2 regions of the Bradyrhizobium brasilense genome follow, and region 2 is predicted to be linked to the other one. Evidence: predicted binding sites of a transcription regulator. Region 2 holds the regulator's gene; the other holds the start of a gene.
The links. The regulator PhoB, encoded in region 2, activates phosphate uptake and scavenging genes when phosphate is short. The targets are predictions, from matches to a motif close to TGTCATNNANCTGTCAT.

Region 1: QA635_RS01770 (alkaline phosphatase) is a predicted target of PhoB. The motif match lies at 2,537-2,553, and genes of this name have one in related genera.

Annotation. Positions count from the first base shown of each region.
Region 1 covers NZ_CP121669.1:371,789-379,189, forward strand. Annotated here, with positions in the region: gene argG (argininosuccinate synthase) at 1-1,281, shown strand, start outside; gene QA635_RS01760 (TetR/AcrR family transcriptional regulator) at 1,451-2,038, opposite strand; gene QA635_RS01765 (nuclear transport factor 2 family protein) at 2,135-2,500, shown strand; gene QA635_RS01770 (alkaline phosphatase) at 2,611-4,368, shown strand; gene QA635_RS41945 (OmpA family protein) at 4,441-6,777, opposite strand; gene QA635_RS01780 (hypothetical protein) at 7,008-7,241, opposite strand; gene QA635_RS01785 (VOC family protein) at 7,351-7,401, opposite strand, start outside.
Region 2 covers NZ_CP121669.1:1,091,540-1,098,940, forward strand. Annotated here, with positions in the region: gene pstS (phosphate ABC transporter substrate-binding protein PstS) at 1-951, shown strand, start outside; gene pstC (phosphate ABC transporter permease subunit PstC) at 1,181-2,170, shown strand; gene pstA (phosphate ABC transporter permease PstA) at 2,175-3,020, shown strand; gene pstB (phosphate ABC transporter ATP-binding protein PstB) at 3,017-3,835, shown strand; gene phoU (phosphate signaling complex protein PhoU) at 3,941-4,657, shown strand; gene phoB (phosphate regulon transcriptional regulator PhoB) at 4,803-5,513, shown strand; gene QA635_RS04940 (GcrA family cell cycle regulator) at 5,755-6,267, opposite strand; gene QA635_RS04945 (aspartate aminotransferase family protein) at 6,756-7,401, shown strand, end outside.

The DNA.
Region 1 (7,401 bases), 720 kb from region 2:
GGCGGGCTCGACACCTCAGCGGCGCTGCTCTGGATGAAGCTGAAGGGCGCCAAGGTCTTCGCCTATACCGCCAATCTCGGCCAGCCCGACGAGGCCGACTACGACGCGATCCCGCGCAAGGCGATGGATTTCGGCGCCGAGAAGGCCCGCCTGGTCGATTGCCGCACCCAGCTGGTCCATGAGGGCATCGCCGCGATCCAGTCCGGCGCGTTCCACATCTCGACCGGCGGCATCACCTATTTCAACACCACGCCGCTCGGCCGCGCGGTGACCGGCACGATGCTGGTCGCGGCGATGCAGGAGGACGGTGTCAACATCTGGGGCGACGGCTCGACCTTCAAGGGCAACGACATCGAGCGCTTCTATCGCTACGGCCTGCTGACCAACCCGAGCCTGCGCATCTACAAGCCCTGGCTCGACCAGCAGTTCATCGACGAGCTTGGCGGCCGCGCCGAGATGTCGGCGTTCATGACCGCGCAAGGCTTCGCCTACAAGATGAGCGCGGAGAAGGCCTATTCGACCGACAGCAATCTGCTCGGCGCGACGCATGAGGCCAAGGATCTCGAGAGCCTTGCGAGCGGCATCACCATCGTCAACCCGATCATGGGCGTGCCGTTCTGGCGCGCCGATTGCGACGTCAAGGCCGAGAAGGTCGTGGTGCGCTTCGAGGAGGGCCAGCCGGTCGCGCTGAACGGCAAGACGTTTGCAGATCCGGTCGCGCTGTTCCTCGAGGCCAATGCGATCGGCGGCCGCCACGGCCTCGGCATGAGCGACCAGATCGAGAATCGCATCATCGAGGCCAAGAGCCGCGGCATCTACGAGGCGCCCGGCATGGCGCTGCTGCACATCGCCTATGAGCGTCTCGTCACCGGCATCCACAACGAAGATACGATCGAGCAGTACCGCATCAGCGGCATGCGGCTCGGCCGCTTGCTCTATCAGGGCCGCTGGTTCGATTCGCAGGCCTTGATGCTGCGCGAGACCGCGCAGCGCTGGGTGGCACGCGCCGTCACCGGCGAGGTGACGCTCGAGCTGCGCCGCGGCAACGACTACTCGATATCAAACACCGAGAGCCCGAACCTCACCTATGCGCCGGAGCGGCTCAGCATGGAGAAGGTCGAGGACGCCGCCTTCACACCGGCCGACCGCATCGGCCAGCTGACGATGCGCAACCTCGACATTGCTGACACCCGCGCCAAGCTCGGCCTGTACAACAAGACCGGCCTCATCTCGAGCGACGAAGGCTCGCAGATCTTCCAGCTCGAGAACGACAAGGACTGAGATGGTGGGCGGGTAGACACAAACTCGGTGTCGTCCCGGCGAAAGTCGGGACCCATAACCACGACCCTCAATTGTTGCGCAACGCTGGGGCCACAGCGCGCTTCGACAACGTTACCCTGTGGTTATGGGTCCCTGCTTTCGCAGGGACGACCCGGGGATGGATGTTGGCCTACTTCATCCTGAGCGCATCGAGCAGCGAGCGGAACGCCCGCGCGTAGTCGGTGCCGGTCTTGCCGATGTCCGGCCCCGCGGAGACCGCGACCGCGGCTTCCGTCACCGCGCCGAGCAACAGCCGCGCCAGCGGCTCGATCGGCTGCCTGGCGATCACGCCGGCGTCCATCGCGGCGGCCAGCGCGCGCGGAAACTTGCCGCCGAAATGTTTCGCGTCGATCTCGCGCCAGCGTTCCCAGCCGAGCACGGCGGGGCCGTCGCGCAAGATGATCTGGCCGGTCGGGCCTTTCGAGCACGCCGCGAAATAGCCCTGCGTGCCCGCCGCCATCGCCGCCAGCGGATCGTTCTCGGCGCGCGAGATGCGGTCGAGATCGGCAACAAGGTCGATCGACACCTGCTCGAACACCGCCTCGAACACCGCCTCCTTGGTCGCGAAGTGATGATAGACCGCGCCCTTGGCGACACGCGCGCCGGCGGCGATGTCGTCCATCGTCGCAGCGGCGAAGCCGCGCTCGCCAAAAATGCGCCGCGCCGCCTTGACGATGGCGGCTCTGGTTTTCTCGCGCCGTTCGGCCTGGGTTGCCATGGCGCATCTCTAGCCCAGTTCCAGACGCAAGCCAATTGACTTACCGACTACCAGTCGATAAATACCGACTATAAGTCGGTAAATGGAGAATGCCCGATGCCCTCGCTCAGGACGTTGCAAGCCTTCGCCGACACGGTCGAGTCCAACGACCATGTCGGCGCGATCAGGAATTTCTATTCAGTCGATGCCCGCACCCAGGAGAATGACGGTGAGTGGCGCGTCGGCCGCGGGGCGCTGGCGGCGCGCGAGGCGGCGGTGCTGGCCGCGGTCGCCGGCGTCAAGACCACGCGGCTCGGGCCGCTCCTGCTTGACGGCGATCATTCGGCGATCTGCTGGCGCTTCGAATTCACCGGCAAGGACGGCAAGGTCCGCAGCATGGAGGAGGTCGCCTGGCAGACCTGGCGCGGCGAGGAGCTGGTCGAAGAGCGCTTCTTCTACGATCCGCAGCAGATGGCGCGCTGAAATCACGCCGGCCTTGCGGCAATACGCCCCGGCGCGCCTCATTGCGCCGTCATCCGCCGCAACTAGCCTCCGCTCCGATGCGCATGATGCGCGAGAGCGGAGCATCGATCATGATCAAGCAAGTTGCCGGTATGGCCGTCACGCTGGCGTTGTCGGCAGCGCCGGCGTTCGCCCAGACGATCTATCCGATCGATCGCGCCGACATCCTCGTCGGCGCCAAATTCGACTTCAAGGTCGAGCTTCCGGGGGTGGTCGATCAAGCAAAGCTCAAGGTCACGCTGAACGGCGCGGACTATGCCGCGGTGTTCGGCCAGGGCGGCACATTCACCGCGCGCGAGGCCGGCCGGGAGCAGTCGGCGCTGTTGCTGCGCGATGTCTCGCTCGCCAAGCCCGGGCAAGTCGCCGTCGAAGTCAGCGACGGCACGCAGAGCCGGAAGGTGACCTGGACCGTCTACGACACCGGGGCACGCAAGGCCAGGAACGTGATCCTGTTCATCGGCGACGGGATGTCGCCGTCGCACCGCGTCGCCGCGCGAATCCTCTCCAAGGGAATCGCGGAGGGCAAGAGCCGCGGCAAGCTTGCGATCGACGACATGCCGCATATGGCGCTGGTCGCGACCGCAGGCTCGGACTCGATCATCACCGATTCGGCGAATGCCGCGAGCGCTTACGCCACCGGCCACAAGGCCGCGGTCAATGCGCTCGGCGTCTACGCCGATCGCACGCCCGATCCGCTCGACGATCCGAGGGTCGAGACCATCGCGAGCCTTGCCAAGCGCCGGGCGGGCCTCGCCGTCGGCATCGTCACCAACACCGAGGTCGAGGACGCGACGCCGGCGGCGATGGTTGCGCATACCCGCCGCCGCGCCGCCTATGACGCGATCGTCGCGCAATATTTCGATGCGAAACCCGACGTGCTGATGGGTGGCGGCTCCGCGAACTTCCTGCCGCAATCCGCGTCCGGATCGAAACGCAAGGACGATGTCGACTATCTGGCGCGCTTCCGCGACGCCGGCTATCCGGTCGCGACGACCGCAGGCGAACTCGCCACGCTCGCGGCCAAACCGGACAGCCGCCAACTGCTCGGCCTGTTCGCCGCCGGCAACATGGACGGCGCGCTCGACCGCAAGTTCCTGAGGGGCGGCGGCGTCAGGAAATTCCCCGAGCAGCCGGACCTGACCGAGCAGATTCAGGCCGCGCTCACGGTGCTGTCGAAACACGAGGCCGGTTTCTTCCTGATGGTCGAGTCCGGCCTGATCGACAAATACGCCCATCTGCTCGACATGGAGCGCGCAATCTACGACACCATCATGCTCGACAATGCGGTGCGGCTGGCAAAGGACTGGGCGAAAGCGCGCAACGACGACACGCTGATCCTGGTCGTGGCCGATCACAACCATCCGAACAGCCTGGTCGGCACCATCAATGACGACATGGCGGCGACACCCAACGTGCCGCTGCGCGAGCGCGTCGGTGTCTACGAGAAAGCCGGGTTCCCGAACTATCCGGCGCCGGACGCCGAAGGTTATCCGTCACGCGTCGATGTCAGCCGGCGGCTTGCAATCTTCTCCGCCAGCCTGCCGGATCACTACGAGACGTTCCGCCCGAAACTCGACGATCCGAACGAGCCGACCGTGAAGGGCGACCAGCCCGACACGTTCAAGGCCAATGACAAGTACAAGGATGTCCCCGGCGTCGTGCTGCGCTTCGGCAATCTGCCGGCGATGATCGGCGCCAGCGTGCATTCCGGCGAGGACGTCATTCTCACCGCGACGGGCCCGGGCAGCGAGCGCGTCCACGGCTCGATGGACAACACCGAAGTGTTCCGCGTGATGGTCGAGGCGCTGGGACTGGGTGCGGAGAAATAGCTCAAACGTGCCGCAGGCATGAAAATGGCCGGGATCGCTCCCGGCCATTCCGTCGCGTCATGTCGCGCCGGCTCAGCGCGGCGGCGCGGCCGAGGCGGTGCCGCCGTTGAGCAGCGGGGTGATGCGGCGGACGGTGACGCGCCGGTTGATGCGGCTCGGTCCGTCGGTCTGCTCCTTCGGATATTGAGAGCCATAGCCCTGCGAGGTCAGGTTCTCAGCCGGCACACCGAACTGCTGCGTCAAGAGCTCGGCGGCGGATTGCGCACGGCGGTCCGACAGCGACAGATTGTCGGTGTCGTTGCCGGTCGCATCCGTGTGGCCCTCGATCAGGAACACCTCGCGCGGGTTGCGCTGGATGGCTCGGTTGAGGCCGTCGGCGATCACCTGCAGCCTCGCCGCCTGATCCGGCGGGATGGTCCACGATCCGGAGTCGAAGTTGATCGTGTTGACGTCGATGCTCGGCATCTGCATGCGGACATTGGGGCTGTAGCGGATCTCGTCGAGCGAGTAGCGCCGATCGATCCGCTGCACCGGCGGTGCCTCCATGGTCTCGTAGATCACGTCGGGCGACGCGTCCTGAGCATCGACGATGTAGCGATCGTAGGGAATGTTGACCACCGGCGGTGGCGCGTCGACATAGAAGCCGCCGACCGCCCGCGGATCGCGATAGCTGTTGTCGATGATGACGACCTCGCGGCCGCCAGTATCCCTGCGGATTCGGCGCAACATCTGGCCGTCGGAGCCGACCACCGTGATGATCTCGCTGCCGTCGGGACGAACCACCACGGTGCGGGTTTCGCCGCCGATCGTCTCGGTGCGGATATCGCGCGCGCCATAGCGGAAACGATAGACGTCGTCGCCGCGGACATAGGCCTGGCCGCCCGGATCGCGGATGATGACGCGGTCCGGCTCGGTGTAGATGGTGCGGCCGCCTTCGACCACCTCCTGCCGCTGGCTGTGCAGGTCGGCGATGCTGCCGCCGATGATGGCGCCGGCGACCACGCCGGCACCGACGGCGGCACCGATCGCGAGCGGCTTGATGTTGTCATGGCGCGGTGGCGGCGGCAGCGGTGCTGCGACGGCAGGCGCGGCGCGGAAGGCGGGCGCAACCGTCGGCGGCGCATATTGCGCGCGGCCGGGCGGCGGCGTTGCGGCGGCCGAGCCGGGGACGACCGACGGTGCCGGCGCGCCCATGGCTGCTCCCTGGGCTGGCGATACGCCGGGCGCGACGCCCGGACGTGCTGCCGGCTGACCCGGAGCCGGGGCCGCGCCGGGCGCGCCCATTGCCGCGCCCGGGGTTGCCGGTGTTCCGGGCGGTGTCGCCGGACGTCCCTGCTGACCTGGCGCCGGTGGCGTCGGCGTCGCGCCGGGTGCCGGAGGCGTTGTTGCGGCAGGCGGGGTGCCTGGACGTGCGGGCTGTGCGCCGGCTGCCGGAGGTGTCGGCGTCGGTGTCGCACCGGGAGCTGTCGCGGCGGGCGGCGTGCCCGGTCGTGCCCCTGCTGCCGGAGGCGTTGTCGTTGCCGAAGGCGCGGGCGTTGACGTCGCCGCGGGCGGCGTGCCCGGCGGTTGCTTGGCGCCGCCAGGACGTTCACCGCGTTCGCCACCCGGACGATCGCCGGGGCGGCGTTCGGCCGGCGCCGTTGTCGGAGCTCCCGGGGTTGCGGGCGTCGGAGTCGGCGTTGCCGCCGTGGGCGGGGTGCCGGGACGTGCTGCCGGCGCGGCATTCGGCGTGGCGCCGGGCGCCGGCGTCGGCGGCGTGTGCGCGGGTCCCGCGCCGGGCGGCGGCGTGCCGGGTCGCTGCGGTGCTGCGGCCGGCGGCGGTGGGGTCGGCGTCGGATGTGCGGGGGCGGCCGCCGGCGGTGGCGGGGTTGGCTTCGCAGGCGCTGCTGCGGGCGGCTCCGGCCGTGCCGGTGACGGCGATGGCTTCGCGGGTGCGGCCACGGGCGGCGGCGGTGTGGGATGTGCGGGAGCAGCCGACGGCGGAGGCGTCGTCGGGCGCGCGGCAGGCGGCTCGGGCCGTGCGGGAGCCGGCGGCGGTGCCGGATGCGGTGCGGCTGCCGGAGGCGGCGTCGGCTTTGCCGGTGCAGCTGCGGGCGGCTCGGGCCGGGCAGGGGCTGCAGGCGGGGTCGGCTTGGCGGGTGCTGCGGCCGGCGGAGCGGGATGCGCGGGTGCCGCGGCGGGAGGTGGCGCCTGCGGATGCGGTGCTGCGGCCGGCGGTGCGGGACGTGCGGGAGCACCCGGCGCACCCGGCGCTGGCCGCGCCTTCGGCTTTCCGTCAGGTCCGGTTTCTTCCTTCTGCTGCGCCTGTGCGACGACCAGAGGCGAAGTTTGGGCGTGCGACGCTGAGGTGGTGAATTGCATCACCGTCAGCGCAGTCGTGGCAAGCAGCACGAGACGAAGCTTTGTCATTGTCTAGGAGTCCCCGGCGGAAAGTCTGGGCAGGAAAGCAAAGTGAGAACCGAACAATTCGGCAGGACGATGAACCGCCAGCCGTTAGGCCGGATTGTGGCGAGCCACGAATCATCGGCGAAGTTTATTTCGACATTATAACGGGTTGCGTGTGTGATTGTTCACCGCGCGTTCAGAAGAAACGCGCCGACACATTTGCGATCGACGTGGAACTTGGGCGCAAGGGCGACTCATCGGCCGGCGAGTCGATCTGTCGCAGGCGGCGGCCCGGACGGTCCAGGCGGTCCGCGCACCGGTGATTCGTCAGGTGTCTTGCCAGGCAACTCGTCCGGTCGCGGCGGCTCGCCGGGTTCGCGCACCGGCTCCGGAATCTCGGGGCGCGGACTGCCGGGCGGAATTCCCGGCGGCGGTTCGCTCGGTGTGCCCGGCGTCGTCGGCGGAATCTCGGGAGGCTCGATCGGCATCATATGGAGGCCCCGCGGCGGTTGCCGATGCCAGATCGCGTCGCGCGCATTGATCGCTCCATCGAAGTTCGAAGCGACAACGGATCGCGCGCCGCGGCGTTCCGATGCTTCACCCGGGCGTGTGGCAGACCGCCTCGATATTGTGGCCGTCGGGGTCGAG
Region 2 (7,401 bases):
GCTGCCGATATTACCGGCGCGGGCGCGACGTTTCCGTTCCCGATCTATTCGAAGTGGGCTGACGCCTACAAGAAGGAGACCGGCAACGGTCTGAACTACCAGTCGATCGGCTCCGGCGCCGGCATCAAGCAGATCCAGGCCAAGACCGTGACCTTCGGCGCCACCGACGCGCCGCTCAAGCACGAGCAGCTCGAGAAGGACGGCCTCGTCCAGTGGCCGATGGTGATGGGCGCGATCGTCCCGGTCGTGAACCTCGAAGGCATCAAGCCGGGCGACCTGATCCTGTCGGGCGAAGTGCTCGGCGACATCTATCTCGGCAAGATCACCAAGTGGAATGACGCGGCGATCGCCAAGCTCAATCCGAAGCTGACCCTGCCGGGCGATGCGATCACCGTCGTGCGCCGTTCGGACGGTTCGGGCACCACCTTCAACTTCACCGACTATCTCTCCAAGTCGAACGCCGACTGGAAGTCCAAGGTCGGTTCCGGCACCGCGGTCGAATGGCCGGTCGGCGTCGGCGCCAAGGGCAACGAAGGCGTTGCCGGCAACATCAGCCAGACCAAGAACGCGATCGGCTATGTCGAGTATGCCTACGCCAAGCAGAACAAGCTGACCTACACCGGGCTGGTCAACAAGGCCGGCAAGACCGTGCAGCCGACCATGGCTGCCTTCCAGGCCGCCGCCTCGAATGCCGACTGGGCCAAGGCTCCCGGCTACTACGTGATCCTGACCGACCAGCCGGGCGAAGCCTCCTGGCCGATCACCGCGGCGACCTTCATCCTGATGCACAAGGACTCGACCGACAAGGCGGCCTCGCAGGAAGCGCTCAAGTTCTTCAAGTACGCCTTCGAGAAGGGTGACAAGGCGGCCGAAGAGCTCGACTACATCCCGATGCCGGACTCGGTCGTCAAGCTGATCGAGAAGACCTGGTCGTCGGACATCAAGAGCTAAGTCCGACGCTGCGACAGGACCTGTGCCGACTCGATCGCGGCACAGGTCGAGCGACCAAGACCCGGTCTCCATTACCGCGGCAACAAGCGCGGGATCGAGGCCGGGGTTCGCGCCTCAAGGGGCGTGGCTGGAACGACGACGCCCGGCCAAATGCGTCAGTGAAGATCGCTTCGGGGCGTAGCGGTTTGCGTGGCTTTTGCATACTAAAGAGGGGATTGGCGTGGCAGACATGGCTGTTCAGAGCGATGTGATGGAAGCCGCGGGACCTTACGATCGCGCCAAGGCCCTCAGCGCCTTCAAGCTCGGTGACCTCACCTTCTATTGGATCACCCGCATCTCGGCGATTTCGGTTCTGTTGATCCTCGGCGGCATCATCCTGTCGCTGATCGTCGGCGCCTGGCCGGCGATGAAGGAATACGGCTTCGCCTTCCTGTGGACGCAGCGCTGGGCGCCCTCGGCCGATCCGCCGGTGCTCGGCGCGCTCGGCCCGATCTACGGCACGCTGATCACCTCGGTCATCGCGATGCTGATCGCCATTCCGGTCGGCATCGGCATCGCCGTGTTCCTCACCGAGCTCTGCCCGCAAGTGCTGCGCCGCCCGATCGGCATCGCGATCGAGCTGCTCGCCGGCATCCCGTCGATCATCTACGGCATGTGGGGCTTCTTCGTGCTCGGCCCGTTCCTGGCCAACACCTTCCAGCCTTTGATGATCCGGATCTTCGAGGGCGTCCCGGTGTTGGGCGCGGTGTTCGCCGGCCCGCCGTCCTATCTCAGCCTGTTCAACGCCGCGCTGATCCTTGCGATCATGGTGCTGCCCTTCATCACCGCGATCTCGGTCGACGTGTTCAAGACCGTGCCGCCGGTGCTGAAAGAGGCCGCCTACGGCATGGGCTGCACCACCTGGGAAGTCGTTCGCAGCGTCGTGATCCCCTACACCCGCGTCGGCGTGATCGGCGGCATCATGCTGGCGCTCGGCCGCGCCCTCGGCGAGACCATGGCGGTGACCTTCATCATCGGCAACTCGTTCCGGATCTCGTCGTCGATCTTCGCGCCGGGCACCACGATCTCGGCGGCGATCGCCAGCGAATTCGCCGAGAGCGACGGCCTGCACCAGTCCGGCCTGATCCTGCTCGGCCTGCTGTTGTTCGTGCTGACCTTCTTCGTGCTCGCCGGCGCGCGGCTGATGCTGATGCGGCTTGAAAAGAAGGCGGGGAAGTAACGCCATGAACCCGATCTACAAATCCCGCCGCCGCAGCGACATCGTCATCCGCGCACTCTGTGTCGGTGCGGCGCTGTTCGGCGTCACCTGGCTGGCGCTGATCCTGATCACGCTGCTCTATAACGGCCTTGCCGGCCTCAGCGTGCAGCTGTTCACCCAGAACACGCCGCCGCCCGGCTCGACCGAAGGCGGGCTGCTCAACGCCATCGTCGGCTCGGTCATCATGACCGTGATCGGCGTCGGCATCGGCGCGCCGCTTGGCCTGTTCGCCGGCACCTACCTCGCCGAATACGGCAAGCACGACAAGCTGACCTCGGTGATCCGCTTCATCAACGACATCCTGCTCAGCGCGCCCTCGATCATCATCGGCCTGTTCATCTATGGTGCGGTGGTGGTGCCGATGCGCGGCTTCTCTGCGATCGCAGGCAGCCTTGCGCTCGCGGTGATCGTGATCCCGGTCGTGCTGCGCACCACCGAGGACATGCTGCTCTTGGTGCCCAATCCGCTGCGCGAGGCCGCCTCCGCGCTCGGCCTGCCGCGTTCGCTGGTGATCAAGCGGATCGCTTATCGTGCTGCGCGATCGGGTCTGATCACCGGTGTGCTGCTGGCGACCGCCCGCGTCGCCGGCGAGACCGCGCCGCTGCTGTTCACCGCGCTGTCGAACCAGTTCTTCAGCCTGGATCTGACCAAGACGATGGCCAACCTGCCGGTGACCATCAATAACTTCGTGCAGAGCCCCTACGCCTACTGGAAAGAGCTGGCGTGGAGCGGTGCGCTGCTCATCACATTCACCGTGCTCGCGTTGAATATCGGCGCGCGTATCCTTGGTGCCGAAAGGGCCGCAAAATGACCGAGCTTTCCGTCTCCACGACTGCCGCAGGCCACATTCCGCAGGTTCCGCTGCCGGAAGCGCCGCCGAAAGTCACGGTGCGCAATCTCAACTTCTATTACGGCGAGCACCACGCGCTGAAGAACATCAACCTGACGCTCGGCACCAACCGCGTCACGGCGTTCATCGGCCCGTCCGGCTGCGGCAAGTCGACCCTGCTGCGCATCTTCAACCGGATGTACGACCTGTATCCGGGCCAACGCGCGGTCGGCCAGCTGATGCTGGACCAGACCAACATTCTCGACCCCAAGCTCGACCTCAACTTGCTGCGCGCGCGGGTCGGCATGGTGTTCCAGAAGCCGACGCCGTTCCCGATGACGATCTACGAGAACATCGCCTTCGGCATCCGCCTCTACGAGAAGATCTCGAAGTCCGAGATGGACGACCGGGTCGAGAAGGCGCTGCGCGGCGGCGCGCTGTGGAACGAGGTCAAGGACAAGCTGAACGCCTCCGGCCTGTCGCTCTCCGGCGGCCAGCAGCAGCGCCTGTGCATCGCGCGCACCGTGGCGGTGCGCCCCGAGGTGATCCTGTTCGACGAGCCGTGCTCGGCGCTCGACCCGATCTCGACCGCCAAGGTCGAGGAACTGATCCAGGAGCTCTCCGAGGACTACACGATCGCGATCGTCACCCACAACATGCAGCAGGCGGCGCGCGTCTCCGACAAGACCGCCTTCATGTATCTCGGCGAGCTGATCGAGTTCGACGACACCAACAAGATCTTCACCTCACCGAGCGATCGGCGCACCCAGGACTACATCACCGGCCGGTTCGGTTGACCGGCGCATGATCCGGAAAAGTGGAAACCGGTTTCCGATCAGGTCATGCTAAAATTCAGGACACGAAACCATGATCCCCGGGATCATGGTTGAGGGAGACAAGCGATGGCTTCTGAACATACCGCCAAGGCATTCGACAGCGACCTGCAGGAGTTGACCCGCCTGGTCGCCGAGATGGGCGGCCTGGTCGAACGGATGATTACCGAGTCGGTCGACGCGCTGATCCGTCGCGACGTCGCGCTCGGCAAGCGCGTGGTCGCCGCCGACATCGAGATCGACAATCTGCAGCGCAACATCGAAGAGCGCGCGGTGCTGACGATCGCGCGCCGCCAGCCAATGGCGATCGACCTGCGTGAGATCGTCAGCGCGATGCGCGTCGCCACCGATCTCGAGCGGATCGGCGACCTCGCCAAGAACATGGGCAAGCGCGTCGCGGCGCTGGAGAGCGATTTCCAGCCGCTGAAGCTGATCCGCGGCCTCGAGCACATGACCGACCTCGTGCTGTCGCAGGTCAAGTCGGTGCTCGACGCCTATGCCGCGCACGACCTGCCGGCGGCGATGAACGTCTGGAAGGGCGACGAGGAGGTCGATGCGATCTGCACCTCGCTGTTCCGCGAACTGCTCACCTACATGATGGAAGATCCGCGCAACATCTCGTTCTGCATCCATCTGATGTTCTGCGCCAAGAACATCGAGCGGATCGGCGATCACGCCACCAATATCGCCGAGACCGTGTTCTACATGATCGAGGGCCAGCAGATCACCGACAAGCGCCCGAAGGGCGACATGACCACTTTTGCCACCACGGTGCCGGGCAACTGAGGCATGATCGGCAAGCACGGAACCGGCAAGAGCGAAACTGGATGATCCTCGCGACAAATCGTTTCCGCGGGGACTATGCTCAAGGAAGTAAGCGTTTCGGTTTGCGTCTGGGCAACGGATCACCACAGAGAAAGAACTTAAACCGATGAGCGCACGCATTCTGGTAGTCGAAGACGAGGAAGCGCTGACGACGCTGTTGCGCTACAATCTCGATGCGGAAGGCTACGATGTCGAGACGGTGGGGCGCGGCGACGATGCGGATACAAGGCTGAAGGAGCGCGTTCCCGACCTCGTGGTGCTGGACTGGATGCTGCCGGGCCTGTCCGGCATCGAACTGTGCCGCCGCCTGCGGGCGCGGCCCGAGACCAAGCAGCTTCCGATCATCATGCTGACCGCGCGCGGCGAGGAAAGCGAGCGCGTGCGCGGGCTTGCCACCGGCGCGGACGATTACATCGTCAAGCCGTTCTCGGTGCCGGAGCTGCTGGCGCGGGTGAAGGGCCTGTTGCGCCGCGCCAGCCCGGAGCGGCTTGCGACCGTGCTGACCTACGGCGACATCGAGCTCGACCGCGAGAAGCGCCGCGTGGCGCGCTCGGGCCGTCCGATCGATCTCGGGCCGACCGAGTATCGCCTGCTCGAATTCTTCCTCGAGCATCCCGGCCGCGTGTTCAGCCGCGAGCAACTGCTCGACAGCGTCTGGGGCCGCGACATCTACATCGATGAGCGTACCGTCGACGTGCATATCGGCCGCCTGCGCAAGCTGCTCAATCCGGGCCGCGAGCAGGATCCGATCCGCACCGTGCGCGGCGCCGGCTACGCGCTCGACGACCGCTTTGCCAAGGCCGAGCCGCAGCCGTAACGGCCATGCGGCATTCATAAACCGCAACACGGCGTCGTCCCGGCGAAAGCCGGGACCCATACGCCGCGGCCAGCGCAATCGGCACGCGGCCAGACGGCTTTCTAACAACACGCATTAGTGGTTATGGGTCCCGGCTTTCGCCGGGACGACGCCGGTGATGTAATGGGCTACGCATCACACAAAAAAATCCCCGCTTTCGCGGGGATTTGTTTTTGAGGTCTTCCGTCGTTTTCCCGAGTGCTCACTTGATCTGCGGTTTCGCCGACGGCCGGCGGCGATCGGCGGCGGGCTGGTAGGCGACGCGCGAGTGATGCGCGCAATAGGGCAGGCCGGCGAGCGCCTTTCCGCCGCAGAAGAAGAATTCCGGGCTCGAGGGATCGCCGACCGGCCAGTGACAGGTGGCCTCGTTGAGCTCGAGCAGCGACAGCCGCTGGCTCATCGGCACCACATTGTCGTAGGAGATCGGATCGGGCTCCATCTCGACCTCGAAGGCGTGCGCCAGCGCGGTGTTGCCCCGCGAAACCGGACGCGTCACCCGCATCATGTGCTGGGCCGGGCGGGCCTTGCGCTGACGCGGCGCGGCCGTGGAGGGTGCCTTGGCGCGGCCGGAGAGGCCGAGCCGATGCACTTTGCCGATCACGGCGTTTCGCGTCACATTGCCAAGTTCCGCCGCGATCTGGCTGGCCGACAGGCCGGACTCCCAGAGCTTCTTCAGCTGCTCGACGCGATCGTCGGACCAGGTCAATACAGTCATCGCATTCTTCCCTTCGCGTAGCGCCGGCCAATCATTGGAGCGGCGCTGCGAGCCAATCTGGACAAATATCCCTGCGGCCAGAATCCCTTAGCCCTCGCCGGGCACGGTGTTGCGCCCGAACGTTTACGCGAGACACAAAGGCTACTTAGAGGGTCCAGTACCGCCGCACGAGATGTCGTACCCGACAGGCCAAACGCTACAATATGGCGTGACTCTGGCGCAAGAGTCCGCGGTCGTGCGTCCACATGTTCCCGCACAGTTAAGCATCGCGATGAGGCTTTTCCACCGCACCGGAATGCTCCGGATTGCGCTCGTTTCGCATTGCAGGAAGGCCACTTCGTGGCGATTGACACCTACCGACCGCAGCATAGAATGCCCGCCACGTGCCGCCCGCAAAGGCGGCCGTTTTGTTTTCCGAAGCTGGCCGTTGCTGCGCTGGCGTCAAGGCGCAGCGGCAATTGTCGGCTTAAAAACCGTCAGTGAACGCCATGACCAACGCTGCCACGTCGCATCTGCTCCCCGTCTTCGCCAGGGTCGATCTCGGCTTCGAGCGCGGCGAGGGCGCCTGGCTGATCGCAACCAACGGCGACCGCTATCTCGATTTCACCTCGGGCGTCGCGGTCAACGCGCTCGGGCATGCGCATCCGCATCTGGTCAAGGCGCTGCAGGAACAGGCGACCAAGCTCTGGCACATGTCGAACCTGTTCAAGAGCCCGGACGGCGAGGCGCTTGCCGCGCGGCTGTGCGAGCAGAGCTTTGCCGACTTCGTGTTCTTCTGCAATTCCGGCGCCGAAGCGATGGAGGGCGTGATCAAGCTGGTCCGCCACTATCACTTCTCCAAGGGCCATGGCGAGCGCTACCGCATCATCACCTTCGAGGGCGCCTTCCACGGCCGCACGCTGGGCACGCTGGCGGCGACCGGCTCGGCGAAATATCTCGAAGGCTTCGGCCCGCCGATGGACGGCTTCGACCAGGTGCCGCATGGCGACATCGAGGCGGTGAAGAAGGCGATCGGCCCGCACACCGCCGGCATCCTGATCGAGCCGGTGCAGGGCGAGGGCGGCGTGCGCTCCGCGCCGCAGGCGTTTTTCAAGGCGCTGCGCGCGCTGTGCGACGAGCACGGCCTGCTGCTCG